Regions from separate parts of the Nonomuraea sp. NPDC049655 genome, predicted to be linked through region 2. Evidence: riboswitches for the same ligand, from Rfam matches in the RefSeq annotation. Region 2 holds a riboswitch; the other holds the start of a gene.
What was found. A riboswitch is a leader RNA that binds a small molecule or an ion and turns the genes downstream of it on or off. The one in region 2 is predicted to bind S-adenosylmethionine.
Positions count from the first base shown of each region.

Region 1: linked by a shared signal. The riboswitch ahead of thrC (threonine synthase) and the one ahead of ACIBQ6_RS14800 (aminotransferase class V-fold PLP-dependent enzyme) in region 2 are both predicted to bind S-adenosylmethionine.

Region 1 covers NZ_JBITLS010000012.1:361,048-375,772, forward strand. Annotated here, with positions in the region: gene groL (chaperonin GroEL) at 1-780, opposite strand, end outside; gene ACIBQ6_RS35560 (cold-shock protein) at 1,125-1,325, opposite strand; gene ACIBQ6_RS35565 (MoaD/ThiS family protein) at 1,569-1,844, opposite strand; gene thrC (threonine synthase) at 1,870-3,102, opposite strand; SAM riboswitch class I at 3,116-3,256, opposite strand; gene ACIBQ6_RS35575 (RNA polymerase sigma factor) at 3,336-3,890, opposite strand; gene ACIBQ6_RS35580 (trehalose-6-phosphate synthase) at 3,922-5,346, shown strand; gene ACIBQ6_RS35585 (MFS transporter) at 5,388-6,572, shown strand; gene ACIBQ6_RS35590 (hypothetical protein) at 6,550-7,134, opposite strand; gene otsB (trehalose-phosphatase) at 7,243-8,013, opposite strand; gene ACIBQ6_RS35600 (DUF3263 domain-containing protein) at 8,053-8,352, opposite strand; gene ACIBQ6_RS35605 (SAM-dependent chlorinase/fluorinase) at 8,473-9,279, shown strand; gene ACIBQ6_RS35610 (hypothetical protein) at 9,409-9,972, shown strand; gene ACIBQ6_RS35615 (S8 family serine peptidase) at 9,969-11,153, shown strand; gene ACIBQ6_RS35620 (Zn-ribbon domain-containing OB-fold protein) at 11,180-11,587, shown strand; gene ACIBQ6_RS35625 (lipid-transfer protein) at 11,614-12,771, shown strand; gene ACIBQ6_RS35630 (dipeptide ABC transporter ATP-binding protein) at 12,820-13,836, opposite strand; gene ACIBQ6_RS35635 (ABC transporter ATP-binding protein) at 13,820-14,725, opposite strand, start outside.
Region 2 covers NZ_JBITLS010000004.1:171,434-186,158, reverse strand. Annotated here, with positions in the region: gene ACIBQ6_RS14810 (NADH-quinone oxidoreductase subunit D) at 1-815, opposite strand, end outside; gene ACIBQ6_RS14805 (DoxX family protein) at 939-1,622, shown strand; gene ACIBQ6_RS14800 (aminotransferase class V-fold PLP-dependent enzyme) at 1,626-2,921, opposite strand; SAM riboswitch class IV at 2,968-3,083, opposite strand; gene ACIBQ6_RS14795 (cytochrome P450) at 3,159-4,358, shown strand; gene ACIBQ6_RS14790 (SAM-dependent methyltransferase) at 4,342-5,304, opposite strand; gene ACIBQ6_RS14785 (chaplin family protein) at 5,499-5,723, shown strand; gene ACIBQ6_RS14780 (DUF2520 domain-containing protein) at 6,058-6,948, shown strand; gene panC (pantoate--beta-alanine ligase) at 6,971-7,804, shown strand; gene ACIBQ6_RS14770 (L-aspartate oxidase) at 7,889-10,414, shown strand; gene ACIBQ6_RS14765 (type III pantothenate kinase) at 10,418-11,200, shown strand; gene ACIBQ6_RS14760 (hypothetical protein) at 11,266-11,742, opposite strand; gene lysX (bifunctional lysylphosphatidylglycerol synthetase/lysine--tRNA ligase LysX) at 11,891-13,372, shown strand; gene ACIBQ6_RS14750 (NADP-dependent oxidoreductase) at 13,421-14,350, opposite strand; gene ACIBQ6_RS14745 (winged helix-turn-helix transcriptional regulator) at 14,431-14,725, shown strand, end outside.

The sequences.
Region 1 (14,725 bases), on a different contig from region 2:
GGTCGCCAGGGCCTCGCCGTCGACGTCCTCGGCGATGATCAGCAGCGGCTTGCCGGACTGCACGACCTTGTCGAGCAGCGGCAGCAGGTCCTTGTTGGCCGAGACCTTGCTGTTGACGATCAGGATGTACGGGTCTTCGAGAACGGCCTCCATGCGGTCGGAGTCGGTCACGAAGTACATCGACGTCATGCCCTTGTCGAAGCGCATGCCCTCGGTGAGCTCAAGCTCAAGGCCGAAGGTGTTGCTCTCCTCGACGGTGATGACGCCTTCCTTGCCGACCTTGTCCATCGCCTCGGCGATGAGCGAGCCGATCTCGGGGTCGGCGGCGGAGATGGAGGCGGTGGAGGCGATCTGCTCCTTGGTCTCCACATCCTTGGCCAGCTTGGAGAGCTCCTCGCTGACCCGCTCGACGGCGGCCTCGATGCCCTTCTTCAGGGCCATCGGGTTGGCGCCGGCGGCCACGTTGCGCAGACCTTCGCGCACCAGAGCCTGGGCGAGCACGGTGGCCGTGGTGGTGCCGTCGCCGGCGACGTCGTCAGTCTTCTTGGCGACTTCCTTGACCAGCTCGGCGCCGATCTTCTCCCACGGGTCCTCGAGCTCGATCTCCTTGGCGATGGAGACGCCGTCGTTGGTGATCGTGGGAGCGCCCCACTTCTTCTCCAGCACGACGTTGCGCCCCTTGGGGCCCAAGGTCACCTTGACGGCGTCGGCGAGCTGGTTCATACCGCGCTCGAGACCGCGCCGGGCGTCCTCGTCAAACGCGATCATCTTGGCTGCCATAAGGCTAGACCTCCCAGATGCAGGGTGGCGTGTCCTGGACCGAGCCGACGCCCGCGACGGCATAGGCCTGCATCTCCGTTCGGCAGACCCCATCGTCTCGATCCGAGTTGTTGGCACTCTGCCACACAGAGTGCCAACGAACTGTTTAGCACTCTACCCTGCCGAGTGCAAGCCACGGGCACCCCACCCCAGCTCATCGGGCAGGTCATCGGGTGCGCCGGTTCGCACGGCGAGCCGCCCCTGAGGCGCGGCCCGCCGTGCGAAGCCGACGGAGGAAACAGTGGCGAGCCCGTACGGACTGCGCTGCCGCACGTCCCGCCTTGGTGCATACCAGCGAGGGTGAATCAGACCGTGCGGACGGACTCCGCCTGCGGCCCCTTCTGGCCCTGCGTGATCTCGAACTCGACGCGCTGTCCCTGTTCGAGAGAGCGGTACCCGTCCATCATGATCGCTGAGTAATGGACGAATACATCCTTACCACCGTCTACCGCGATGAAGCCGTAGCCCTTGTCCGCGTTGAACCACTTGACGGTGCCCTGCGCCACTTCCGACTCCTCTTACTGGGCTCGCAGATCTCGCCCATTCCTTCGCGAGACCCGTAATCGCATGACTTTTGGGAAAATCAGCCAGACGATCGCCCTCGACCATACCTGTGGCACGGGGTTTGGCAACAGAGTCAACCGACAAAACGCTAATTTCATCGAAGGCTGAGTCGTTCGAGGTTGAATTTGGTTCTAAAACAAGAAGGCGCCCACAAGGGGCGCCTTCAAGAGTCGGTGGTCCGGCGGTCAGCCGCCCGCGACGGCGGGGATGATGGAGATCTGAGTGCCTTCAGGGGCGGGAGTGTCCAGGCCCTCGGCGAAACGGACATCCTCATCACCAACGTATACGTTGACAAAACGACGAATCTTGCCCGATTCATCCAGAATTCTCGCGCCGATCCCCGGGTAGTCGGAGTCAAGCTTGGCGAGAACGTCACGAAGAGTCGCCCCTTCGCCACTCACCTCGGCGTTACCCCCGGTGTAAGTGCGCAGAATGGTGGGAATCCGCACAGAAACGCTCATGGTTTTTGTTGCCTTTCCTGGATTGTCAGACAGTCGCGCGGAACGCGTCGAGAGAGGGCCGGATCACGGCGGTGGGCCGCGCGTCGTCGCTGATCGCGTCGAGCGTCTTCAGGCCGTCGCCGGTGTTCAGGACCACCGTCTCGGCCTCGGGGTCGAGCCTGCCCGTCTCGACGAGCTTCTTCAGCACGCCCACCGTGACGCCGCCCGCGGTCTCGGCGAAGATGCCCTCGGTGGAGGCCAGGAGCTTGATGGCGGCGACGATCTCGGGGTCGGTGACGTCCTCGACGCCCCCGCCCGTGCGCCGGGCGATGTCCAGCACGTACGGCCCGTCGGCGGGGTTGCCGATGGCCAGCGACTTGGCGATCGTGTCCGGCTTGACCGGCTGGACGACGTCGTGCCCCGCCTTGTACGCCGTCGAGACCGGCGAGCACCCGGCCGCCTGGGCCCCGAACACCTTGTAGGGGGTGTCCTCGACCAGCCCGAGCGCGATCAGCTCCTTGAACCCCTTGTCGATCTTCGTGAGCTGGGAGCCGGAGGCGATGGGGATGACGATCTGCTCCGGCAGCCGCCAGCCGAGCTGCTCGGCGATCTCGTACGCGAGCGTCTTGGACCCTTCGGCGTAGTAGGGCCGCAGGTTGACGTTGACGAACCCCCACCGCTCGCCCAGCGGGTCGCCGATCAGCTCCGAACAGAACCGGTTGACCTCGTCGTACGTGCCGTCGATGCCGATCAGCCGGCCGCCGAACACCCGGGCCATGGCGATCTTGGCCGCTTCGAGGTCGGCCGGGATGAACACGCACGCGTCGAGGCCGGCCCGCGCGGCGGCGGCGGTGACCGCGCCGGCGAGGTTGCCCGTGGAGGAGCAGGAGAGCGTGTGGAAACCGAAGTTCCTGGCCGCCTCGACGGCGATGGCGACCACCCGGTCCTTGAAGGAGTGGGTGGGGTTGCCCGAGTCGTCCTTCACGAACAGGGACCGGATGCCGAGCGCCTTGCCGAGGTTGCCGGCCTTGACCAGCTTCGTCCAGCCCGGGTTCATGTTGGGCTTGCTCGCCACGTCGGCGGGGACCGGGAGCAGGGAGCGGTAGCGCCAGATGTTGGCGGGGCCGGACTCGATGTCCGCGCGGGTCACCTGGCCGAAGGAGTAGGCCGCTTCGAGCGGCCCGAAACACTCCAGGCAGGCGAAGCTGGGACCCAGGGGGTAGCGCGTGCCGCACTCGCGGCAGGACAGAGCGACGGCAGGACCAAAGTCGAGCGACATGAAGCGAGGCCTTCCCTCATCTTCGCCCGCGGCCACCTTGACCGCGAACCGGAATTGGCACCTTGTCCCGGTCGGCCTCGCCAGGTCGCGAGCACAAGCCGGGAGGGTTGCCGGGGCTTCGCAGGGCCGGTCCCTCCACCCCTCTGGATGAGCAATATTCAGTTGTCGAAAAGGACTCTACCTTCTCAAGTGGCGGAAACAACCACCCGTCTCACCATGCGAGAGGACGCGTCTCACCGATAGTCCTCCCCGAGGACTCCCTGCACGTACTTGCGGGCCTGGTGGATGCGGGACTTGGCGGTGCCGAGCGGGATGTTGAGCTGCTCGGCCACCTCGTTGTAGTCGAGCTGGACGATGTCGCGCAGCACCAGCGCCTGGGCCAGGTCGGGCTTGTCGGCCTCCAGCGCCTCCATCGCGTCGAGCAGGTCGAGCCGCGAGCCGGCGATCACGCTGACCCGCCGCGCGTCGGGCTTCTGCATCGGCAGCTCCTCCGACGTCTGCTCGGCGGCCCTGCGCTTCAGCGAGCGGTACGTGGTGCGCGCGCAGTTGGCGGTCACGATGTGCAGCCAGGTGCTGAACCTGGCCCGCCCCTCGAACCGGCCGATGTTGCGCGCCACGGCCAGCAGAGTGTCCTGCGAGGCTTCTTCCGCGTCCTGGTGATAGGGCAGGATCCGGGCGCAGTGGCGCATCACGTCAGGCTCGATCCTGGCCAGGAGCTCGCCGAGCGCGCGATGGTCTCCGGCCGCGGCCGAGCGGGCGAGTTCCTCGGTTAGCTCATCTAGCGCCATAGCTGGGATCCTATGGGCGAAGGGAGCCCAAATGAACAGCGTTCTCGTGGCGTCCAACCGCGGGCCGGTCTCCTTCACCGTCGACGACGACGGTGAGCTGACCATGAAACGCGGTGGTGGCGGCCTCGTCTCGGGCCTGTCGGGGGTGGCCAAGGAGCACGGCGTGCTGTGGGTGTGCGCCGCGCTGTCCGACGGCGACCGCAGCGCCGTGCGCCTGGCCCCGGGGGGCCGGCTCGACCGCTGCGGCTACGACACGGGCGCCCTGCGGATGCTCGACATCCCTGCGGCCACCTTCCACCGCGCCTACAACGCCGTGGCCAACTCGACCCTGTGGTTCGTCAACCACCTGCTGTACGACATCCCCAACTCCCCCAGTTTCGGCACCAAGTTCCGGCGCGAGTGGGAGTCCTACCGCGACTACAACGGCGCGTTCGCGCTGGCGCTGGCCGAGGAGGCCGGGCACGGCGCGCGCGTGATGGTCCAGGACTACCACCTGACGCTCACCCCGGCGATGCTCCGCGCCGAGCGGCCCGACCTGCGCATCGCCCACTTCAGCCACACGCCGTGGGCCCCTCCCGAGTACTTCTCCCTGCTGCCCGACGCGGTGACCAGGGAGGTGCTCGACGGCATCCTGGGGGCCGACCACGCGGGCTTCCTCACCGCCCGGTGGGCGGCGGCGTTCATGGACTGCTGCGAGGCGCTGCTGGGCGCGCGGGTGGACCGCGCGGCCGGCACGGTCGCCCACGAGGGCAGGACGACCCGCGTCGGCGTGCACAGCCTGGGCGTGGACGGCGCGGCACTGTGGGCGCGGGCCTGCGAGCCCGACGTCGAGTCGCACATGGCCGCGCTGGCCGAGCAGGTGGCCGGACGCCGGCTGATCGTCCGCATCGACCGCACCGAGCTGTCCAAGAACATCGTGCGCGGGCTGCTGGCCTACCGGGAGTTCCTGGCCGCCCATCCGGAGTGGCACGGCAAGGTGGTCCACCTGGCCTTCGCCTACCCCAGCCGGCACGACCTGCCCGAATACCGCGAGTACACCGCGTCGGTGCAGCGCTGCGCGCGCGAGATCGAGGACGAGTACGCCACCGAGGACTGGGACCCGGTCATCCTCAACGTCAACGACGACTACCCGCGCTCGCTGGCCGCCTACCGGCTGGCCGACGTGCTGCTGGTCAACCCCATCCGCGACGGCATGAACCTGGTCGCCAAGGAGGGGCCGGTCCTGTCGCCGCGCTGCGCCCTGGTGCTCTCGCGCGAGGCGGGGGCGGCCGCCGAGCTGGGCCCGTACGCGCTGGTGGTCAACCCCTACGACGTGAGCGGCACGGCGGACGCGCTGTACGAGGCGCTGGTGATGCCCGAGGACGAACGCCGGCGGCGCCGCGACCGGCTGCACGAGGCGGCCACCGCACTGCCGCCGCACAAGTGGCTGGAATCCCAACTCGACGCCCTGCTTTAACATGAGAAGTCGGGTTCACTGCCAATGACGGAGGCTGCCGGGTGTCGACGGTCTCAGTGCCCATCAGACTCGTCCGGGACCGTCCGACCTGGCTCATCTACTTCCTGCTCGGCACGTTCGCCACGTTCGTGTACGGCCTGAGCGCCGCCCTCCCGCTGCTGCGCGCCGACCAGCGCACCACGGCCACCGTCGCCGGGCTGCACGGCACCGCCATGGCGGTCGGGACGATCGGCGCCGGGCTCGCGCTGCCCCTGCTCACCAGGCTGCTCGGCCGGCGCTCGACGTGCTGGCTCGGCCTGGCCGGGATGAACGCCGGCGTGCTGCTGGTCATGGCCGGCTCCGCGCTGCCCCTGACGCTGCTCGGCTACGGCGTGGCCGGCGGTTTCGGCTCGGTCATGCTCTACGCGGCGATGGCCGAGCTCAGCGACCACCACGGGGCCGCGGGGCCGGCCGCGCTCAGCGAGGCCAACGCCGTGGGCGTGCTGGTGGGGATGGTGGCGACGTTCGTGCTCAGCCAGGTGGCGCAGAGCGCGCTCGGCTGGCGGGCCGCCCTGCTGGTCACCCCGGCCGTCAGCGCCCTGCTGGCGCTGTCGCTGGGCCGCTCCTGGCCCGCGCCCCGGCGGGCCGGCGGAGGGCGGGCCGGCGCGGTCGCCGGGGCGGTCGTCCCGGCGCGGGAGGGCGGCGGGTGGCGCTTCCATCTGGCCGGGGGCGTGCTGTTCTGCTGCGTGGCGCTGGAGTTCACGTTCAACCTGTGGGCCGCCGACCTGTTCGCCCTCAGGACGGGCGTGCCGGCGGCCGTCGCGGCGACCGGGCTGACGGCGTTCGTCTGCGGCATGGCGGCGGGCAGGTTCGCGGGCGCGCAGCTCGCGCTGCGGCTGCCGGCCACGCCGCTGCTGGCCGGCGCTCTGGGGCTGATGGCCCTCGGCTGGGTGCTGTTCTGGGCGAGCACCGCGCCGATCCTGTCGTACGCGGGGCTGGCGCTGAGCGGACTGGGCGCGTCGCTGCAGTTCCCGCTCGCGCTGAGCACGCTGATCGCCGCCTCCGGCGACCGGGCGGACCGGGCGGCGGCCGCCTCGCCCGTGTGGGCGGGCGCCGCCATGGCGATCGGCCCGCTGCTGCTCGGCGCGCTGGCCGACGGCTACGGCACCGGGAACGCGTTCCTGCTGGTGCCCGTGGTCATCGGCCTGGCGGTCGCCGGGGTGCTCATCTCCAGTCGGCGTACTTGAGCGTGTCGGCCAGGCCGGGGGTGTCCCACTGGTCGACGACGAGGATCCCGCTCTTCGGCAGGTACCACTCGCGCTGCGTGAAGCGGGCCTTGACGCCGCCGCCCGAGTAGCTGACGCACGTGGCCTGCCAGGCGTTGTAGGCGGCCTTGTGCCCGGCCCCCATCTGCCGGTAGCCCCTGGTGACCTTGGGGCCGACGACCTCGCCCCACTTGCGGTTGATCGGGCAGGGCTGCACGTCGCTGGCCGGATAGTACGGGTCCTTGCCCGTGTAGGGCCCGAACCCCTCGGCGCCCCGCTTGATCGCGGCGGGACCGAGGACGTAGAACGCGTCGCACTCCGGCGAGCCCCAGCCCTGCGGCTTGGCGCACCGCCCGGTGACCACCTGGACGACGTCGCCGCCCTTGCGGTGGACCACCCACTCGATCGGGATGTAGAGCGTCAGGCCGCCGCGCAGCCTGAGCTGCTGGGCGGGGGCGGCGGAGGCGGCGCCGGGGACGGCCAGCACGGCGGCCAGGGTGGCCAGAGCCGCGGCCGAGGCGGCGGCGAGAGATCGTCGTGACATGCGCACCAACGTAGGACCCGCCACTTGCAGCCCAATCACGAACGGCTGAAAGCCGCGAGCCGGCCCAGACGGCGCAAGGCCGCGAGCCGGCTCACGAACGGCTGGACCTTAGGGACGGGTGAAGGCCGTCGTCAGCTCCCGCAGCAGCGCCACCACGCCGTCGGGCCCGTCGACCACGATGTCGGCCCGCTCGGCCAGCGCGGTCACCTCGGCCGAGCCGCTGCACACGGTCACGCCGGGCAGCCCCGAGGCGCGTACGGCGTCGAAGGCGGCCAGGTCGCCGAGGTCGTCGCCGACGAACATGACGGACCTGGCGTCCCGCTCGGCCAGGAACAGCCCGAGCGCGTGGCCCTTGTCCATGCCGGGCGGGCGCAGCTCCAGGACCATGCGTCCCGGCTCGATCACCAGGCCGTGTCTCCCGGCCAGCTCGGCCAGCGGCTCGCGCAGCGCGGCGAGCGCGCCCTCGGGGTCGGGGGCGCGCCTGGTGTGCACGGCCACCGCCCTGCCCTTGTCCTCGATCACCACGCCGTGCAGGCCGAGCGCGTCGAGCAGCAGGGGCAGCTCGGCCCGCACGCGCGGCACGCCGGGCGGCGGCGGCGGCGCCGAGACGCGTCCGTGCTCCCACCGTTCGAAGCCGTAGTGGCCGAGCACCACGAGGCCGGGCACGTCGGCCAGGCCGGGCCCGAGTTCGAGCGCGGTGGCCGCCGGCCTGCCGGTCACGATGGCCACGGCGCCGACGTGCGCGCCCAGGTCGGCGAGCACGGCGGGGGCCTCGGGGTGGATCTTGGCGGAGGCGGGATCGGGCACGATCGGCGACAGGGTTCCGTCGAAGTCGAGCCCGATCACGGCGCCGGACGGATCTTTAAGGATCGCTTCCATACCAGGGATGTTCCTCACGCGGCTGCCGTACCCAGCCGGTCAGGGACGCATGCCGAGCCGTCTCGCCGCACGGTCGCGCTGACGGGTTGAGCGCAACCTTCGCAACCGTTTGACCAGCATCGGGTCCTGCTCCAGCGCCTCCGGTCTGTCGATCAACTCGCCGAGCAACTGGTAGTAGCGGGTGGCCGAGAACCCGAAGGTCTCCTTGATGGCCTGCTCCTTGGCGCCCGCGTGCCGCCACCATTGGCGTTCGAAGGCGAGGAGTTCGAGATCGCGGTCGTTGAGGGATGTCCGGGACGGTTCCTGGGCAGCACTGTCACCGCTGAGCGGTGCTCCCATGATGTCCTCCTCGGGAAGGGGCGTGCGACGATCACATCGCACGCTTCGCGGCCCGTGGCCAATCGTAATGTGCGATCTGCGGCTGTTCACGGCGGATTGCCGGACGTACAGTCACGAAATGTGACCCCAGTCATCACGCTCCTCACGGACTACGGGCTCGAAGACGGCTATGTGGCCGCCTGCCACGGAGTGATCGCCGGGATCGCGCCCGAGGCGCGGGTGATCGACGTGTGCCACCTCGTCCCGTCCGGCGACGTACGGCGGGGCGCGGCGATCCTCGCCCAGACCATCCCCTACCTGCCTGAGGGCGTCCACATCGGCGCGGTCGATCCCGGCGTGGGCGGCGCGCGGCGGTCGGTGGCGGTCGAGGCGGGCGGCCGGGTGTTCGTCGGCCCCGACAACGGGCTGCTGTCCTGGGCGGTGCACGCCAGCGGCGGCGCGCGGGCCGCGTACGCGCTCAGCAACGAGGAGCTCTTCCTGCGGCCGGTGTCGCCGACCTTCCACGGCCGGGACGTCTTCGCGCCGGTCGCCGGGCGGCTGGCCGGCGGCCTGGACCCGGCCGAGCTGGGCCCCCGGGTGCCGGTCGAGCGGCTGGTCACGCTGCCCGCGCCGACCTCGCTGCTGCGGGAGGGCTCGGTCGAGGGCGAGGTCGTCTCGGTCGACCGCTACGGCAACACGCAGCTGTCGATCGCGGCCGGCGACCTGCAGGCGCTGGGCGTCCAGGTGGGCGACACGCTGGGGGTGTGGCTCGGGCGGCGGCAGCTCGCGATGCCCTTCCGGGCGACGTTCGCGGCGGTGCCGCCGGGCGAGCTGGTGGCGTTCACGGACTCGGCGGGGCTGATCGCCATCGCGGTCAACTACGGCGACGCGGCGCAGCGGCTGGGGCTCCCACCTGGGGCGCATGTCCGACTTTCGCCGACACCCTAGGGCGAATGGCCGCATAACGTCAATTACTCCGCGTATCGGCCTGTTTACCGAAGCGTCGGAACGAATCATCGTCGGCGTGCCAGAATGCACGGCAGATCGGGCGTCCCTCCCCTCCCGTTCGAGGTTGACGTGTACCAACTGTCCGTCGTGCTGCTCTCCATCCTGTCCGTGTTCTGGCCGCAGGCCGACGCGCCCGTGCCGGAGCGCTGGCACGCCTGGCCGGTGACGCGGATCTTCCCCCTGGTCGTGCCGGGCCTCAGCCCGTCGGGGGCCAGGGTGACGTACGTGCTGGCGGGCGTGGCTCCCGAGGCGCCGTGCCGGGTGGCGTTCCAGCCCGCCGCGGTGCGGCCCGGCTGCCTGACCGCCCTGCGGGCCACGTACGCCGACAGCACCCAGACGTACGTGGCCACCGTCGGCATCGCCGTGCTCGGCGGGCCGGGCCCCGGGACGTACCGCGGGGCGCGCCCGGCCACCGTGCGGCCCGTCGCCTTCCCCGGCGGGCCTGCCGAGCGGTTCGGCCGGCGGCAGTACGTCACCGGGGCGGTGGCCGGGACGGGTGACCCCTACCTGGTGGCGACGGCCGCGGGGTACGCCGACGGGCGGGCGTACCGGCCGGGCGACCGCGCCGCGCCGCGGCTGCGCGCGGTCGCGCGGCAACTCGCCGAGGCGTTGTACCGGGCGCTGACCCGATGAGGGTGCTCGCGTCCCTGCTGCCGGCTCTGATCCTGGCGGCCGGGGTCGCGGGCGTGGCGTCCAGCGCCACCGACGACGTGCGGACGGCGGCCTCCCCGAGCGTCCCCGGCGGTGTGGGGGCGGCCGCGCGGGCCCGGCAGTGGCAGCTCGGAGCGCTGCGCGCGCCCAAGGCCTGGAGGGAGAGCCGGGGCGCGGGCGTGCTGGTGGCCGTGCTGGACACCGGCGTGAACGGCCGCCACCCCGACCTGCGGGGGGCCGTCACCCAGGGCCCCGACCTGACCGGCGCGCCCCCGCGGCTCTGGGGGCACCACGGCACCGCCATGGCCGGCCTGATCGCCGGCCGCGGGCACGGCCGGGGGCGCGCGGAGGGCGTGGTCGGCGTGGCCCCCGCGGCGCGGGTGTTGTCGATCAGGGTCACCCTGGAGAACACCGACCCGCTGCGCGCCGAGCAGCGCGCCGGCCGCCGCGACGCCCTGGCCGCCGGCATCAGGTACGCGGCCGACCACGGCGCGGACGTGATCAGCATGTCCCTCGGCGGCGGCAGCGGCGCGTGGGAGGGCTCGGCGGCCGAGGAGGAGGCCGTGCAGTACGCGCTCGCCCGCGGCGCGGTCCTGGTGGCCTCGGCGGGCAACGACGGCGACACGGCCAACAGGAAGAACTTCCCCGCCGCCTACCCGGGCGTGATCGCCGTGGGCGCGGTGGACCGGCGGCTCAGGGTGGCGCCCTTCTCCAACCGCCAGGACTACCTGTCGGTGGTCGCGCCGGGCAAGGACGTCGTCACGGCCGACGGCGGCGACGGGTACGTGGTGGGCGACGGCACCAGCTCGGCGGCGGCCATGGTCGCGGGCGTGGCGGCCCTGGTGCGGTCGGCCCGTCCGGAGCTGTCGCCGTACCAGGTGCGCACGGCCATCGAACGCGGCACCAGGAGACGGCCCGCGGGCGGCCACAGCCCCGCCTACGGGCACGGGGTGGCCGACGCGCCGCTCGCCCTGCGGGAGGCCCGGCGGCTGGCCCACGGAAGGGTCTCACCGGTCGCCCGGCCCGGCCCGTACTTCGGGCGGGGCCCGGCCCGGCCGCCCGCCTCCAGGGCGCCGGTCGTGGCCGGGATGGTGGTGCTGGCGGCGGCCATGTCGGCACGGGTGGTCGCGACCCGGCGGCGGCGCCGGAGGGATTCACCCTAGCAAGCGCTTGTGTAATACTCCTGGCTATGACCTTAGCGATCGACGGCTGGTTCGCCATCGACGGGGACGGCGCCACCCACCTCATCGGCACGGCCTGCCTGACCTGCGGGACCGTCGCCTTCCCGCCGCAGCCCGGCCTGTGCCGCAACCCGCGCTGCGAGGGCGAGGAGACGGCCGAGGTCCGGCTGCCGCGGCGCGGGCGCGTCTGGTCCTACACCGAGGCGTGTTATCCGCCGCCGGAGCCGTACGTGGCGGCGGAGCCGTACCGGCCGGTCACGCTGGCCGCCGTCGAGCTCGACGACGCCGGGCTGGTGGTGCTCGGCCAGGTCAGGGACCTCACGGCCGGCGACCTGGAGGTGGGCATGGAGCTGGAGCTGGTGCACGGGCCGCTGGCCGACGGGCCGCTGGTGTGGATGTGGGGGCGGGCCTCGTGAGCGCGGTGGTGGTGCTCGGCGCGGGCATGCACCCGTGGGGCAAGTGGGGACGTCCCTTCGCCGAGTACGGCGTCGCCGCCGCCCGCGCCGCCCTCCGCGACGCCGGCGTGGCCTGGACCGACGTCCAGTACGTGGTGGGGGCCGACACGATCAGGAACGGCTACCCCGGCTTCGTCGCCGGCTCCACCTACGCCCAGGCGCTCGGCTGGACGGGCGCCAGGATCGCCTCCTGCTACGCGGCCTGCGCGTCGGGGGCCCAGGCCGTGGACATCGCGCGGACCAGGATCATGGCCGGGCTGTGCGACGTCGCGCTCGTGGTGGGCGCGGACTCCACCCCCAAGGGCTTCTTCAAGCCGGTCGGCGGCGACCGGCACGACGACCCCGACTGGCTGCGCTTCCGCCTGCTCGGCGCGACCAACCCCGCCTACTTCGGCCTGTACGCCCGCAGGCGCATGGCCCTGTACGGCTCCACCGCCGACGACTTCGCCGCCGTCAAGGTCAAGAACGCGCGCGCCGGCTCGCTCAACCCCATGGCCCGCTACCGCCGCCCGGTCACGGCGGAGGAGGTGCTCGCCTCGCCCATGGTGGCCGACCCGCTGCGCCTGATGGACATCTGCGCCACCTCCGACGGCGGCGCCGCGGTCGTGCTGGCCTCGCAGGCGTACGCCAGGCGGCTCGGCGCGACGGCCCCGGTGCGCCTGGCCGCCGTCTCCACGGTGACCCCGATCTTCCCCAACACGATCCTGGAGCTGCCGAACTTCGCCACCGAGTCCTGCGCCGCCGTTCCCGCGCCCGAGAGGCCCTTCAGGGCCGCGATCGCGCACGCGGCCTACGAGGAGGCCGGCCTGGGCCCCGAGGACGTCTCCTTCGCCGAGGTGTACGACCTGTCCACCGCCCTGGAGCTGGACTGGGTCGAGGACGTCGGCCTGTGCCCGCCGGGCGAGGCGGACAAGCTGCTGCGGGCGGGCGAGACCGCGCTCGGCGGCCGGGTGCCGGTCAACCCGTCGGGCGGCCTGGCCTCCTTCGGCGAGGCGATCCCGGCCCAGGCGATCGCGCAGCTGTGCGAGCTGACGTACCAGCTGCGCGGCGCGGCGGGCGGGCGGCAGGTGCCGGGCGCGCGCGTGGGCCTGGCGGTCAACCAGGGGCTGTTCGGCCACGGCTCGGCGATCGTGGCCACCACGTGACGAGGCCCTCCGGGAGCGTCTCCCGGAGGGCCTCACGATCGCTCGCGGTCAGCCCGCGTGCACCACGTCGTGCGTCTCGGCGAAGTGACAGGCGCTCTCGTGCCCGGTCCCCGTCCGGATCTGCAGCAACGGCTCCTCCTCCGCGCAGATCTCCTGCGCCTTCCAGCAGCGGGTGCGGAAACGGCAGCCCGACGGCGGGTTGGCGGGCGAGGGCGGGTCGCCCTGCAGGATGATCCGCTCGCGCTGCTCCCGGCCCTCGGGGTCGGGAACCGGCACCGCCGACAGCAGCGCCTGCGTGTACGGATGAGCGGGCTTGTCGTAGATCTCGACGTCCTTGCCGAGCTCGACGAACTTGCCCAGGTACATCACGCCCACCCGGTCGGAGATGTGGCGGACCACCGACAGGTCGTGGGCGATGAAGATGTAGGCCAGGTTGAACTCGTTCTGCAGCCGCTCCAGCAGGTTGATCACCTGGGCCTGGATCGACACGTCCAGCGCCGAGACGGGCTCGTCGCAGACGATGATCTCCGGCTGCAGCGCCAGGCCGCGGGCGATGCCGATGCGCTGCCGCTGGCCGCCCGAGAACTGGTGCGGGTAGCGGTTGATGTGGTCGGGGTTGAGCCCGACGACCTCCAGCAGCTCCTGCACCTTGCGGCGGCGGTCGCCCTTGGGCGCCACCTCCGTGTGGATCTCGTACGGCTCGCCGATGATGTCGCCGACGGTCATCCGGGGGTTCAGCGAGGTGTACGGGTCCTGCATCACCATCTGGATGTTGCGGCGCATGCGCTTGAGCTCGCCGCCCCTGGCCTTGGCGATGTCCTTGCCGTTGATCTTCACCGACCCCGAGGTCGGCCGCTCCAGCGCCATCAGCACCTTGGCCAGCGTGGACTTGCCACAGCCCGACTCGCCCACGATGCCCAGCGTCTCGCCCCTGTTGAGGTCGAACGAGACGCCGTCCACGGCCTTGATCGCGCCGATCTGCTTCTTGAGGACGATGCCCTGGGTCAGGGGGAAGTGCTTGACCAGGTCGCGAACCTCAAGGATGCGCTCACTGCCGTTCGCCATCGAGGACCTCCCTCCAGTAGTGGCAGGCGCTGCCACGCGTGCCGCTGATCTCGTAGAGCTGGGGGGCGGCGGTCACGCAGTTGTCCTGCCGGTACGGGCACCGGGGATTGAACGCGCACCCGCTCGGCAGGTCGAGCAGGTTGGGCGGCAGGCCCTTGATCGCGTACAGCTCCTGGCCCTTGAGGTCCACCCGGGGGATGGACTCCAGCAGGCCCTTCGTGTACGGGTGCGCCGGCGCCCGGTAGATGTCGTGCACGGGGGCGTTCTCCACGATCCGGCCGGCGTACATGACCGAGATCTTGTCGGCCACGTCCGCCACGACGCCCAGGTCGTGGGTGATCAGGATCATGCCCATCTGGCTCTCGCGCTGCAGCTCGGCCAGCAGTTCCATGATCTGCGCCTGGACGGTCACGTCCAGGGCGGTGGTCGGCTCGTCGGCGATCAGCACCTCGGGGTCGAGCGCGATCGACATCGCGATCATGATGCGCTGCCGCATGCCGCCCGAGAACTGGTGCGGATAGTCGTTGACGCGCTGCCGGGCGGCCGGGATGCGGACCTTGTCCATCAGCTCGACGGCCTTGTTCATGCCGTCGCGCTTGGACATGCCGCGGTGGACCCGGAACATCTCGCTGATCTGCCAGCCCACGGTGAACACCGGGTTGAGCGCCGAGAGGGCGTCCTGGAAGACCATCGCGATGCGCTGGCCGCGCACCTGGGTGCGCGCGTCCTCCGAGAGCTTGAGCAGGTCGGTGCCCTTGAAGCGGATCTCGCCCTTGGGGATGACGGCCGGCGGCATGTCCAGGATGCCCATGATCGCCTGAGCGGTCACGGACTTGCCCGAACCCGACTCGCCGAGCACCGCCAGCGTCTCACCGGGGTTGACCGTGTA
Region 2 (14,725 bases):
ACCTCGAACCGGGCATGGCAGTCGCCGTCGCGCCGGGTGACGACCGTGACCGGCAGCTCCCCGTAGGCCAGGTACGGGTCGTCGCGCCGCAGGTCGAAGTCCACGCCGGAGGCGCGGGCGATGGGGCCGCTGACGCCGTACTGGAGGATCTGCTCGCGGGTCAGCACGCCGACGCCCTTGGTGCGGGCGAGGAAGATCTCGTTGTTCAGGATGAGGCCCTCGATGTCGGGCACCCGGCGGCGGGTCTCGGCGACGGCCGCGGCGACCCGGTCGAGCCAGCCGAGCGGCAGGTCCTCCTTGAGGCCGCCGACCCGGTTGAACATGTAGTGCATGCGCCCGCCGGAGATCTCCTCCATGACGGCCTGGATGCGTTCGCGCTCGTTGAAGGCGTAGAAGACGGGGGTGATCGCGCCCAGTTCGAGGGGGTAGGAGCCGAGGAACATCAGGTGGTTGAGCACCCGGTTGAGCTCGGCCAGCAGCGTACGCGCCCACACGGCCCTGACCGGCGTCTCCATGCCGAGCAGCCGTTCGGCGGCCAGCACGACGCCCAGTTCGTTGGCGAACCCCGACAGCCAGTCGTGCCGGTTGGCGAGCATGATGATCTGGCGGTAGTCGCGGACCTCGAACAGCTTCTCCGCGCCCCTGTGCATGTAGCCGATGATCGGCTCGGCCGCCTCGATGCGCTCGCCGTCGAGGGTGAGCCGGAGCCTGAGCACGCCGTGCGTGGAGGGATGCTGGGGGCCGATGTTGAGGATCATGTCCTCGGTCGCCAGCTCCTTCGCGCCGGCGCCGATCCCGACCACGCGTTCCGTCATAGGGCCCATGCTGCCACCGTCCCATGAGGTGATCCAGCGTGGGGGATGGTCAAGGAATCGTATGGCAACGCATCCCGAAGCCAGACATGGGGATCAATACCGGGAACGGGGGGAGAAAGCACTGTGAAGAGAGTCCTGTTTGATGTGGCGGCCCTGATCTCCCGGGTGGTACTCGGGGTGATCTTCGTGGCGCACGGCTGGCAGAAGTGGCAGGGCGGGCTCGGTGCCGCGGCGGGGCAGTTCCGGGAGATGGGCGTGCCCATGCCCGAGTTGTCGGCCGGATTCGCCGCCATCGTCGAGCTGGTCGGCGGCGCCCTGCTGATCCTCGGCCTGCTGGTCCGGCCGGTGGCCTTGCTGCTGCTCATCGACATGATCGGCGCGATCGTCTTCGTGCACGCGGGCCACGGGGTGTTGTCGCAAGGCGGGGGATGGGAACTGCCGGGCGCGCTGGGTGCGCTGTCCTTGATGCTCGCCGCGCTGGGCGGCGGCCGCATCGGGCTCGACGGCATCTTCCACTCGACGTACCGCCGCCGCAGGGAACGCCAGATCGCCGAGGACGACCTCGCCGCGCACCGGCCGGCCCGCCGCGCCGAGCCGACGACGGTCGTCACCGAGGGGCCGGCCACGCAGGTCGGGCCCGAGGGCGGCCCGACGACGCCGGCCCGGCCCGAGGGCGAGGCCGAGCAGCCCAACGTGCCGCGGCAGCCCAACGCGCCGCGCCCCGGGCACCTCAACGACGAGGACATGCGGGACATCGACGCCCTGGTGTCCGACGAGCCGCACCAGCAGAAGCCGCCCAACCGCTGAGCGTCAGCGGCTGACCAGGTCGCGCAGGGCCTCGACCAGGCGGTCGACGTGCTCCTGCGTGCTGCCGATGCCGATGGAGGCGCGTACCGCCGAGGCGGTGCCGTCCTCGCAGCCGCCGTCCGAGGCATCCAGCAGGTGGCGGACGAACGGGTGCGCGCAGAACTTCCCGTCCCGCACGCCGATGCCGTACTCGCCGGACAGCGCCTCGGCCACCTCGCGGGCCGAGTAGCCGTCCACGACGAACGACACGATCCCCACCCGCGGGTGGTCCTCGCCCCACAACGACAGCTCGCGCACCCCGTCGATCGAGCCCAGACCGGTACGCAGCCGGGCGATCAGGCGCTCCTCCTCGCGCACCAGCTCCGTCCACCCCGTGGCGGTGAGCGCGTCGCAGGCGGCGGCCAGGGCGATGGCGCCGAGCACGTTGGGGGTGCCGGCCTCGTGGCGCGGCTCGGGGTCGTCGTGCCACTCGGTGGTCTCGCCGACCGAGCGCACCGCGCCGCCGCCCTTCAGGTACGGCTCGCCCGCCGCCAGCCAGTCACGGCGTCCGACCAGCACGCCGGCGCCGAAGGGCGCGTACAGCTTGTGGCCGGAGAAGGCCACGTAGTCCAGGTCGAGCGCGGTCAGGTTGAGCCTGCGGTGCGGGACGAGCTGGGCGGCGTCCACCAGGATCCGGGCGCCGTGCCGGTGGGCGATGTGGGCGAGGGCGGCGATGGGCCACAGCTCGCCGGTGACGTTGGAGGCGGCGGTGACCACGAGCAGCTTGGGCCCCTCGATCCCGGCCAGCGCCTCGTCGGCGGCGCGGACGGCCTCGCCGGGGAAGGCGGGCGGCGCCAGGCGCACGGACCGCTCCCAGGGCAGCAGCGAGGCGTGGTGCTCGGAGTCGAAGACGACGACGGTCGTGCCCTCGGGCAGGCAGCCGGCCAGCAGGTTGGTGGCGTCGGTGGTGTTGCGGGTGAAGATGACGGCGTCGTCCGGGCGGGCGCCGACGAAGGCCCGGACCGTGTGGCGGGCCTGCTCGTAGCGGGCGGTGGTGAGCTGGGAGGCGTAGCCCGCGCCGCGGTGGACGCTGGAGTAGGCCGGGAGCGCGGCGGCGACGGCGGCGCTGACCGGCTCAAGACAGGGGGCGCTGGCCGCGTAGTCGAGGTTGGCGTAGCTCACCAGCCGGCCGCCCTTGACCGGCACTTCGAGGTCGGCGCCGAGCACGGCGGGGATCGACCGTCCGGAGGCGGCGGCAGGGGCGGTGGCCTCGGCGGCAGCCTGGGCGGGGACGGAGTTGAAGATCGTCAGCGTGGACACGGCACAGCTCCTCACGGGTCGGTCGGACCCCTGGAAGCAGCCACGGAGCCCGCGCTTGCCCGCCACACCTCGTGACGGACCAGGTCTTCACCCGGGGCACCCCGCCGCGGACGCGAGGGTTGCCGGCCAGCTAGCCGGGGCTTGTCGCTGGCACTCATGACCTACGACGGCACTATAACCGACACCCGGGCATGATTCGCAAGCTCAGCAGGTCAACCCGTCTCATAAGATGAAATAGTGCGCTTTGATCCCTGGAATCCGGATTTCGTCGTCGACCCCTATCCGGCGTACGACGAGCTGAGGCGCGAGGCGCCCGTCCGCTACTTCGAGCCGTCCAACCAGTGGCTGATCTCCCGGCACGCGGACGTGAACGCGCTGCTCAGGGACCGGCGGCTGGGCCGCGACTACACCCACGTCGCCACGCACGAGGAGTTCGGCCGGCAGCCCGCGCCGGAGTTCCAGGAAGCCTTCTGGCGGGTCAGCAGGAACGGCATGCTGGAGGTCGAGCCGCCGGACCACACGAGGCTGCGCCGGCTGGTGTCCAAGGCGTTCACGCCGCGCATGGTCGAGTCGCTGCGCCCGCGCGTCCGGGCCATCGCCGAGAGCCTGATCGACGCCTACGTCGAGAAGGGCGGCGGCGACCTGATCGCCGAGGTCGCCGAGCCGTTGCCGGTCACCGTCATCGCCGAGATGCTCGGCGTCCCCGAGCAGGACCGCCACCTGCTGCGCCCGTGGTCGGCCGACATGTGCGGCATGTACGAGCTCAACCCCAGCCTGGAGACCCAGCACCAGGCGGTGCGCGCGGCCGAGGAGTTCGAGTCCTACCTCAAGGACCTGGCCCGCGACCGGCTCGCGAACCCCGGCGAGGACCTGGTCAGCGCCCTGGCCGCGATCCGCGAGCTGACCCTCGACGAGCTGGCCGGCACCTGCGTGCTGCTGCTCAACGCGGGCCACGAGGCCACGGTCAACGTCACCGGCAACGGCTGGCGGGCCCTGCTGAAGAACCCCGGCGAGCTGGCCCGGCTGCGCGCCGACCGTTCGCTGCTGCCGACCGCCATCGAGGAGCTGCTGCGCTACGACACCCCGCTGCAGCTCTTCGAGCGCTGGGTGCTGGAGGACATCGAGGTGCACGGCGTGCGGATCCCGCGCGGCTCGGAGGTCGCCTGCCTGTTCGGCTCGGCCAACAGGGACCCCGAGGTGTTCGAGGACCCGGACCGGCTCGACCTGGGCCGTCCGGACAACCCGCACATCTCCTTCGGCGCCGGCATCCACTTCTGCCTGGGCGCGCCGCTGGCCAGGATCGAGCTGACGGAGTCGTTCACCGCGCTGCTGGACCGGGTCGGGACGATCGAGCTGCGCGCGGAGCCGGTCTACAAGCCGGGCTTCGTGATCCGCGGCCTGCGCTCGCTCGACCTCGACGTCACCGGCTCTGGCTGAGCCAGCCGAACCCGCCGAGCCCCGCCGGATCGATCAGCTCGCCCTCCTCCGACGCCCGCGACAACGCGCGCACGTAGCCGCGCGGATCGGTGCGGGCGAGGTCGACCGGCGGCCGGGCGCCGGTGAGGCCCAGCGCCCGCAACATGTCGCGCTGTGTGGACAAGGTTGTGGATATCGCGCCGGCCCGCCGCCCGGCCTCGGCGCACGCGTCGAGCGCGACGTGGGCGGTGATGTCGCAGGTCCCGTCGGGGATGGGCGTGACGACGGCGCCGTCGCGGTAACCGGTCAGCGTGCCACAGAGCGGTCGGTTATCCACAGGGTGTGCATAATCCACGGCTATCGCCCGGCCGCGGGCGAGGCGTACCAGAACGGAGGCCCAGGCGTCGTCACGGGGACGGCCGATCTCGGCTCGGGTGCCCACGTGCGGCAGCGGCCACCAGCGGTCGAGCCATTCGCGGTCGGCGGGCCGCAGCGGGCCGCCGAGGCGCTCCTCCCCGGTGCGGGTGTTGACCATGACCAGACGCGGGCCGCCGGAGGTCTGCTCGGCCACGTCGAGCGGGATGTTGTCGAGCCACTCGTTGGCGACGGCCAGCCCGGTGATGCTGGACGGCAGGCAGCGGCGCCACTCGACCTCGTCGGGCAGGCCCGGCGGCCTGGGTGACAGGTCGACGCACGTGACCCGGAGCCGGTCGCGCAGCGCGGGCTCGGCCAGGTCGAGGACGCGGCGGACCAGCACGCCCTCGCCGGAGCCGATGTCGACCAGGTCGAGCCACTCGGGGGAGCCGAGGTCGCAGTCGACCTCCGCCAGCAGGGCCAGGATCGCCTCGGCGAACACGGCCGAGGCCCCGACCGAGGTGCGGAAGTGGCCCGAGGGGCGTTCGCGGAGGTAGAAACCCTCCTCGCCGTAGAGCGCGCGTTCGGTCGCGGCGCGCCAGGTGAGCCACATGAGGCTGACTATCTCATGACTCCGGCCATCAACACGCTAAGTCATTGATTGACTACACTTGGTCGCTACATTGCGCTAACGTTTACGTACTGTCACCGAGCGACTGCGTTTCGCCCATCCGCGGTAAGCGGCGAGCCGGTTCGCTCCACCGAAGCATTGCGGCCTCCACGGCCGCATACTGAGAGGAGCCCCCCGTGAAGAAGACTCTGGTCATGGCAGGTGCCATTGCCCTGCTGGCGCTGGCGGCCCCCGCGTACGCCGACGACGTCACCCACGGCAACAACGGCATCCTGAGCGGCAGCCCGATCCACCTCCCCATCACCGCCGTCGTGCCCGTCTGCGGCAACAACATCGGCATCCAGGCTGTCCCGATCAACGGCTGCCAGGGGAGCCCCAACACCGCGGTCTACAGCCGCTGAGGCAGGGAGAGCCCGGACCGCTCGCGCGCGGTCCGGGCTCTGATCCCGGCCGGTCAGTCGGCGGATGACCGGTCAGTGCACCTCCAAGAGGTCGCATCCAGGCGGGCGTCGGGTTGTCAGGACTCGGCGCCCGTCGTCGTGCGTGGACCCCTCTCCTCATCTCTTTCGACAGGGGGTGCACGATTCGTATGCCCCTGTCGCATTTGTCGTTAACTCAACGGGCGGTAAAGCGGCGGACATGCCTGACCGCGTTCGTCGGCCCGTGACATGTGCGCCGCCGCCCGCCGGTTACGCTGGTCGGCAGTGCCATCACGGTCGACAGGGGTGAGACGTCATGGACGCAGGTGATCGCCCGGCACGGCTGACCGTCGGCGTGCTCGGCGCGGGCAAGGTCGGCTCCGCGCTCGGCGCCGCGCTGGCGCAGGCGGGCCACCGGATCGTGGCCGCGAGCGGGGTCTCCGACAGGTCGCGGAGGTGGGCCGCCGACCGGCTCGGGGTCGAGCTGACGCGGCCCGACGAGGTGGTGGCCGCCGCCCAGCTCATCCTGCTGACCGTCCCCGACGACGCGCTGCCCGACCTCGTGGCCGGCCTGGCCCGTACGGGCGCCGACCTCCAGGGCAAGCTGCTCGTCCACACCAGCGGCGCGTACGGCCTGTCGGTGCTCGAACCCGCCGCCGGGGTGGGCGCGCTGCCGCTCGCGCTCCACCCGGTCATGACCTTCACCGGCCGCGACGACGACCTCAACAAGATCACCGGCATCTCCTTCGGCGTCACCGCGCCCGACATGCTGCGGCCCGTGGCCGAGGCGCTGGTGATCGAGATGGGCGGCGAGCCGGTCTGGATCGCCGAGAGCGACCGCGCGCTCTACCACGCGGCCCTGGCCAACGCCGCCAACCACATGGTCACCCTCATCGCCGAGTCTGAGGAGCTGCTCGGGCGCATCGGCGTCGAGCACCCGGGCCGGATGCTGGGCCCGCTGCTCGGCGCGGCGCTCGACAACGTGCTGCGGCTGGGCATCGCCGGGCTGACCGGCCCGGTCGTCCGCGGCGACGCGGGCACCGTGCGCAAGCACGTCGACGCGCTGATCCTGGCCGCCCCGGAGGCCGCCGACGCCTACATCGCGCTGGCCCGGCTCACCGCTGACCGGGCGCTGGCCGCGGGGCTGCTCAAACCGGAGGAGGCGGAGCGGCTGCTCGACGCCCTTGGGGGCAATATATGGACCTGACCGTCGGGTGTGGAGGGCAGCAATGGATCTGATCGTGGCCGGCAACCGGGACGACCTGGCGAAGGCGCGTGGCACGGGCAGCGTGGCGCTGGTCCCGACCATGGGCGCGCTGCACGAGGGCCACCGGTCGCTGATCAGGGCCGCCCGGGTACGCGCCGACCAGGTCGTGGTCAGCATCTTCGTCAACCCGCTGCAATTCGGTCCTAACGAGGATTTTTCCCGCTATCCCCGTACGTTCGACGCCGATCTCGACGTGTGCCGGGAGGAGGGCGTGCACGTCGTGTTCGCGCCCTCGCCCGAGGACATGTACCGCCCCGAGCGGCAGGTGAGCGTCTGCGCGGGCGAGATGGGCGCGATCGTCGAGGGCGCCTCCAGGCCGGGCCACTTCGACGGCGTGCTGACGGTGGTGCTCAAGCTGTTCAACCTGGTCCGTCCCGACGTGGCGATCTTCGGCCAGAAGGACGCCCAGCAGCTCGCCGTCATCCGCCGCATGGTGGCCGACCTCGACCTGGCCGTCGAGATCGTCGGCGCGCCCACCGTGCGCGAGCCCGACGGCCTGGCTCTGTCCAGCCGCAACCGTTACCTGTCGGCGCGCGACCGCACGGTCGCGCTGGCCCTGTCCCGCGCCCTGCGGGCGGGCGCGGCCGAGCTCACCGCCGGCGCGATCCGGTCCACCGCCCGCGCGGTGCTCGACGAGGCCGGGCCCGACCTCGACCTCGACTACCTGGCACTGGTCGATCCGGCCACGTTCAAGGAGGTCGACGACGCCTACGAGGGCTCGGCCGTGCTCGCCGTGGCGGCCCGGGTGGGCGGCACCCGGCTGATCGACAACGTCGTCCTGAGCCTTCGTCGCTGATCCGTACGGCGCCCCCGGGGCATGTCCACGTCGCGGCAGGCGTTATCGTCATAGTGACGAAATCGCCTCAGTGAGGAGACCCCCATGAGTGCACCGGCGATTCCCCAGCGTCTGACGGCCCCCGAACCCGGCTGGACGGTCGAGGCGGACGTGGTCGTCGTCGGCTCCGGCGTCGCGGGCCTGACCGTGGCGCTGCGCCATGCCGAGCTGGATCCCGCGGCCAAGGTCCTGGTCGTCACCAAGGACGTGCTGTCCGCCGGGTCCACCAAGTGGGCCCAGGGGGGCATCGCCGCCGTGCTCGACCCGCGCGACACCCCCGACGAGCACCTGAGCGACACGCTGCTCGCCGGGGTCGGGCTGTGCGACACCAAGGCCGTGCGAACCCTGGTGACCGAGGGGCCGGGCGCGCTGCGGCGGCTCATCGAGCGCGGCGCCCGGTTCGACCGCACCCCCGACGGCGAGCTCCAGCTCACCAGGGAAGGCGGTCACCGGCGCCACCGGATCGTGCACGCCGGCGGCGACGCCACCGGCGCCGAGGTGCAGCGGGCGCTGGTCGAGGCGGTGCGCGCCGGATCGATCGAGGTGATCGAGCACGCGCTCGTGCTCGACCTGCTCAAGGACGCCCGCGGCCGGGCCAGGGGAGTGACCCTGCACGTCATGGGCGAGGGCGCGCGTGACGGCGTCGGCGCGGTCCTGGCGCGGGCGGTGGTGCTGGCCACCGGCGGCATGGGCCAGGTCTACGCCGCGACCACCAACCCGGTCGTGTCCACCGGCGACGGCGTGGCGCTCGCGCTCAGGGCGGGGGCGGTCGTGCGCGACATCGAGTTCGTGCAGTTCCACCCGACCGTGTTGTGGCTGGGGGAGGGCTCGACCGGCCAGCAGCCGCTCATCTCCGAGGCGGTCAGGGGCGAGGGCGCCTTCCTCGTCGACCACGAGGGCAACCGGTTCATGCAGGGCGTGCACGAGCTGGCCGACCTGGCCCCGCGCGACGTCGTGGCCAAGGCGATCACCAGGGTCATGGGCGAGACCGGCCGCGACCACGTCTTCCTCGACGGCCGCCACTTCGGCAGGGACAAGTGGGAGAGCCGCTTCCCCACCATCTACGCCGTCTGCCGGGAGCACGGCATCGACCCGGCCACCGAGCCGATCCCCGTCTCCCCGGCCGCCCACTACGCCAGCGGCGGCGTCCGCGCCGACCTGTCCGGGCGTACCTCGATCGAGGGTCTGTACGCCTGCGGCGAGGTGGCCTGCACCGGCGTCCACGGCGCCAACCGGCTGGCCTCGAACTCGCTCCTTGAGGGTCTGGTCTTCGCCGAGCGCATCGCCGAGGACATCCACCGGACGCGTCCCGAGCCGGGCGAGCCGGTCGCCGGGCGGGCCGCGACGGGCCTGGTGGACCCCAGGGCCAGGCCCAGGATCCAGGCGCACATGAGCGCCGGCGCCGGGGTGCTGCGCAGCCGCGCGTCGCTGCAGGCCACGTCGAAGGCGCTGCGCGACGCGCTCTGGACGCCGGTCGAGGTGTCCGCCTGCACCGAGTCGTGGGAGGCGAGCAACCTCCTCACCGTCGCGGCCGTCCTGACCGGCGTGGCGGCGGCCAGGCTGGAGACGCGCGGCTCCCACTGGCGCGAGGACCACGAGAGCCGGGACGACAATGAGTGGCTGGGCCACCTGGACGTGACCCTGACCGAGGAGGGCCTTCGCATGACGTACACCCCGCACGGCGAGGCGATGCCGCCGCGGCTGGCGCAGGAGCTGACCGCCGCCGGGCTCGACCCGGCCGAGGTCGACGCGCTGATCGACCGCGCGCTCGAAGAGGACCTGCAGGAGGCGGGCGACGTGACCAGCCTGGCCACGATACCGGCCGAGCAGCGTTCGGCGGCCGACGTGGTGGCCCGCAAGGACGGCGTGGTGGCCGGGCTGGCCGTGGCCGAGGCGGTCTTCCTCCGGCTGGGCGCCGGCCGCGCCGAGCGGCGGGCCAAGGACGGCGAGCGGGTGGCGGCCGGCGACGTGCTGATGACGGTCGAGGGCCCGACGCGGGCCGTGCTGACCGCCGAGCGCACCGCGCTCAACCTGCTCACGCACCTGTCCGGGGTGGCCACGCTGACCGCCAGGTGGGTGGCCGCGATCGAGGGCACGCGGGCGCGGGTGCGCGACAGCCGCAAGACCCTGCCGGGTCTGCGGTCCCTGGAGAAGTACGCCGTGCGCTGCGGCGGCGGCGTCAACCACCGCATGTCGCTGTCGGACGCGGCCCTGATCAAGGACAACCACGTGGTGGCGGCCGGCGGCGTGGCCGAGGCGTACCGCGCGGTGCGCGAGCGCTATCCCGAGGTGCCGATCGAGGTCGAGATCGACCGGCTCGACCAGCTGGAGCCCCTGCTGGACGAGGGCGCCGAGGAGATCCTGCTGGACAACTTCACGGTCGAGGACACCGTACATGCCGTACAAATCGTGAAAAGTCGGGCGAAAAACAGGGTTGCGCTTGAAGCGAGTGGGGGATTGACCTTGGAATCGGCTCGTGATGTGGCTGAAACTGGCGTTGACTACCTTGCGGTGGGAGCGCTCACCCACTCGGCGCCGGCCCTGGACATCGCACTGGATTTGCGGGGGTAATTGATGCTGCTCACGATCGACGTCGGCAACACGCACACGGTGCTGGGGCTGTTCGAGGGCGAGGACGTCATCGAGCACTGGAGGCTGGCCACCGACGCCCGCCGCACCGCCGACGAGATCGCCGTCGTGCTCCAGGGGCTGCTGGCCCAGTCACCCCTGCTCAAGGGCGCCGACATCAGCGGCATCGCCATCTGCTCGACCGTGCCGAGCGTGCTCAACGAGATGCGGGAGATGTGCCGCCGCTACTACGGCGACGTCACCGCCGTGATCGTGGAGCCCGGCGTGCGCACGGGCGTGCCGGTGCGCATGGACAACCCCAAAGAGGTGGGCAGCGACCGCATCGTGAACGCCCTGGCCGCCATCGACCAGTACGGCGGCCCGTGCATCATCGTCGACTTCGGCACCGCCACCTCCTTCGACGCGGTGTCGGCCAAGGGCGAGTACGTCGGGGCGGTCACCGCCCCCGGCATCGAGATCTCGGTCGACGCCCTGGCCGCCGCCGGCGCCCAGTTGCACAAGGTCGAGCTGGTCAGGCCGCGCTCGGTGATCGCCAAGAACACGGTCGAGGCGTTGCAGGCCGGCATCATCTACGGCTTCGCCGGCCAGGTCGACGGCATCGTCGAGCGCATGGCCGCCGAGCTGGCCGACGACCCCGACGAGGTGACCGTCGTGGCGACCGGCGGCCACGCGGCGCTGGTGGTCGGCGAGTCGCGCTCGATCGACGTGCACGAGCCGTGGCTGACCCTCATCGGCTTGCGCCTGATTTATCACCGCAATACCGCTTAGAACGTGACAAGCGGCCCCCGTTCGGGACGGGGGCCGCCTGTCGGTGGTGGTGTCGCCGGCGAGGGTCACTCGTTCTCGGCGCTGTAGAGCTCGCTCCAGGGGCCGCACTTGGTGGCGAAGATGCCCTGCTCGGGAACCTGGCAGACCTTGGCCCGCAGAGTGAAGACGTCGTTCTCCTCGAAGTGGAACTTCTTGTAGCCGGGGAAGCCGCAGTACTTCTTGGCGTAGACCGTGGACCAGTCGCCGTCGGAGTCCTCGGCCTGGAACTTCACGTACGCGCACTTGCCGCCCTCGTCGTAGTCGCGGTTGTCCAGGTCGTACAGCCGGCCGGTGACGTGGACCTCGTTGGAGTCCTCCTCGTCCCACTCGACGCTGACGTGACCCTGGGCCTTGGCCAGGTGCTGCTTGGCGTACACCGGGCCCCAGTAGTCGGAGTAGTCGTCGAAGTCGGCGGTGGTGGCGCTGGCGGCCGAAGGAAGCGACAGGGCCACGGCGCTGGTGGCGGCGATGGCGAGGATGCCCGTCGCGAGCTTCTTCATCATGATCTCTCCCGGAGCTCCCCTCGGGCCGGCTCCTTGCCGGCTCCCCCCGGAGCTCGTGAGTCATTGGTACAAAAGGGTCCTTGCAGCACCCCTGCAGGGAACCGTCACGAGCGCTTGCAGTTCGCCGTATCCCCTACGCTTTGTTGTTGTGAGCGAGGAACTTCCAGAGCAGATGCGCATCCGGAGGGAAAAGCTCGACCGCCTCCGCAGCGAGGGCGTCGACCCTTACCCGGTGAACTTCCCACGCACGGCGACCAACGCCGAGGTCAAGGAGAAACACCAGGGCCTGGAGCCCGACACCGCCACCGGTGAGACGGTGGGGGTCGCGGGCCGCGTCATGCTCAACCGCGTGGGCGGCAAGCTCTGCTTCGCCACACTCCGCGACGGCGGCGCCGACCTGCAGGTCATGATCTCGCTCGACAAGGTCGGCGAGGAGTCGCTGGCTGCCTGGAAGCGCGACGTCGACCTGGGCGACCACGTCGGCGTGACCGGCGAGGTCATCACCTCGCGCCGCGGCGAGCTGTCGATCCTCGCCGACAGCTGGCAGATCACCGCCAAGTGCCTGCGCCCGCTGCCGGAGAAGCACGTCGGCCTCACCGACCCCGAGGCGCGGGTGCGCCAGCGCTACGTCGACCTCATCGTCAACGACGAGGCCAGGAAGATGGCGCGGGTGCGCAGCGCGACCGTGCGCGCGGTGCGCGACTTCTGGCACGAGGAGGGCTACCTCGAGGTCGAGACCCCGATGTTGCAGCCCATCCACGGCGGCGCGACGGCCCGGCCGTTCAAGACCCACATCAACGCCTACGACATGGAGCTCTACCTCCGCATCGCGATCGAGCTCTACCTCAAGCGGCTGGTGGTCGGCGGCGTCGAGAAGGTCTTCGAGATCAACCGCAACTTCCGCAACGAGGGCGCCGACTCCACGCACAACCCCGAGTTCACCATGCTCGAGGCCTACGGCACCTACCTCGACTACAACGACATCGCCGACCTGACGCAGCGCATGTACCAGAAGGCCGTCGTGGCCGCCCTGGACACCACCGTGGTCGTGCACGACGGCGTCGAGATCGACCTCGGCCTGGAGAAGTGGCCGCGGGTCCGGCTCTACGACCTGGTGTCCGACGCCGTGGGCGAGGAGATCACCACCGAGACCACCCTTGAGGAGCTGCGGAAGATCGCCGATCGCCGCGAGGTCCACTGGGACGCCAAGTGGGGGTCGGGCAAGCTCGTCCAGGAGCTGTTCGAGGCGCTGGTCGAGCACACGCTCGTGCAGCCGACGTTCGTCATGGACTACCCGCTGGAGACCTCGCCGCTGGCCCGTCTCCACCGCGACAACCCGCTGCTGACCGAGAAGTGGGACCTGATCGGATTCGGCACCGAGCTCGGCACCGGCTACTCCGAGCTCAACGACCCGATCGACCAGCGCCACCGGCTGGTGGAGCAGTCGCTGCTGGCCGCGGGCGGCGACCTTGAGGCGATGCAGCTCGACGAGGACTTCCTGCAGGCCCTTGAGTACGCCATGCCGCCCACGGGTGGCATGGGCGCCGGCATCGACCGGATGATCATGGCCTTCACCGGCAAGAACATCCGCGAGACCATCCTGTTCCCGCTGGTCAAGCCCACCCACTGAGCCGCCGTCCGGCGCCCCGCGCAGGTGCGGGGCGCCGGCCCGGGGCGGTCAGGGCACCAGCACGAGCCGTCCGCGCAGGCCGCCCTCGGCCAGGCGGGCGTGGGCGTCGGCGGCCTTCTCCAGCGGGTACGTCCCGGCCACCCGTAGCGTCAGCCGTCCGGCCTCGACCAGGCGCACCAGCTCGGCGAGCTGCCGGGCGTCCGAGCGGAACAGCACGGTGGCCACGTCCGTGCCGCGCAGCGCCACCGGCGCGACCCCCGACGCGAGCGCCACGAACGCTCCGCCGTCCCGAACGGCGTCGAGCGCGGGCAGGCCGAGCACGGCCGCGTCCACCACGGCGTCCACACCGCCGGGCACATGCGCCCGTACGGCCTCGGCCAGGTCCTCCTCGCGGGGGACGAACCATTCCGCTCCGAAGCCGCGTACCAGCTCCTCGTCCGCGGCGCCGGCGGCAGCCACCACCCTGACGCCGCGCACGGCGGCCAGCTCCACCAGGTAGCCTCCGACGGCCCCCGCCGCCCCCGTGACCAGCAGCGTGCCGCCCGGCCCTACGCCGGTCCGGTCGAGCGCCTGCCAGGCGGTGAGCCCGTTCAGCGGCAGCGTGGCCGCGTGGACGGGGCTCACGTCGCGCGGCGCGCGGGCCACCGCCGGGGCGTCCAGCACGACGTACTCGGCCTGCGCCTTGTACGGCAGCTCCAGCCGCGCGCAGAGCCCCACGACCTCCTCTCCCACGCTGAAGGAGGTTCCCGGGCCCACCTGGTCGACGGTGCCCGCGGCGTCGAAGCCGATCCCGTACGATTCGAGCTTCCTGGCCAGCCCGTACGAGGCCAGGGCCCCGGACGCCACGGCCAGGTCGAAGGGGTTGACCCCGGCCGCGGCCACCTTGATCCGCACCTGGCCGGGCCCCGCCGCCGGCAGCGGCGCGGACACCAGCCGGGGAGCGCCGGAGCCGCCGATGAGTGCACGCATGTTCGTCATGTCCGCGACCCTAGGAAGAGTTACTCTCTTTCAGTAAGTAGGCACCTGGAAGTGCGTAACCCACGGCGAGGAGTGAGACGGTGGCGACCACGACGGCGGCGCAGCGGCGTGACCAGGCGAGACTCGCCTTCGACGCCTACTTCGCCGAATGCCCTTCCCGCAAGCTGCTCGACCGGCTCAGCGACAAATGGGTCACGCTGGTGCTCAGCTCGCTGGCCTCCGGCGAGCGTCGCTACAGCGACCTGGCCCGGCACATCGCGGGGGTCAGCCAGAAGATGCTCACCCAGACCCTGCGCGGCCTGGAGCGCGACGGCCTGGTGGCGCGCCGCGTCACGCCGCAGGTGCCGGTGCGCGTCGACTACGCGCTCACCCCGC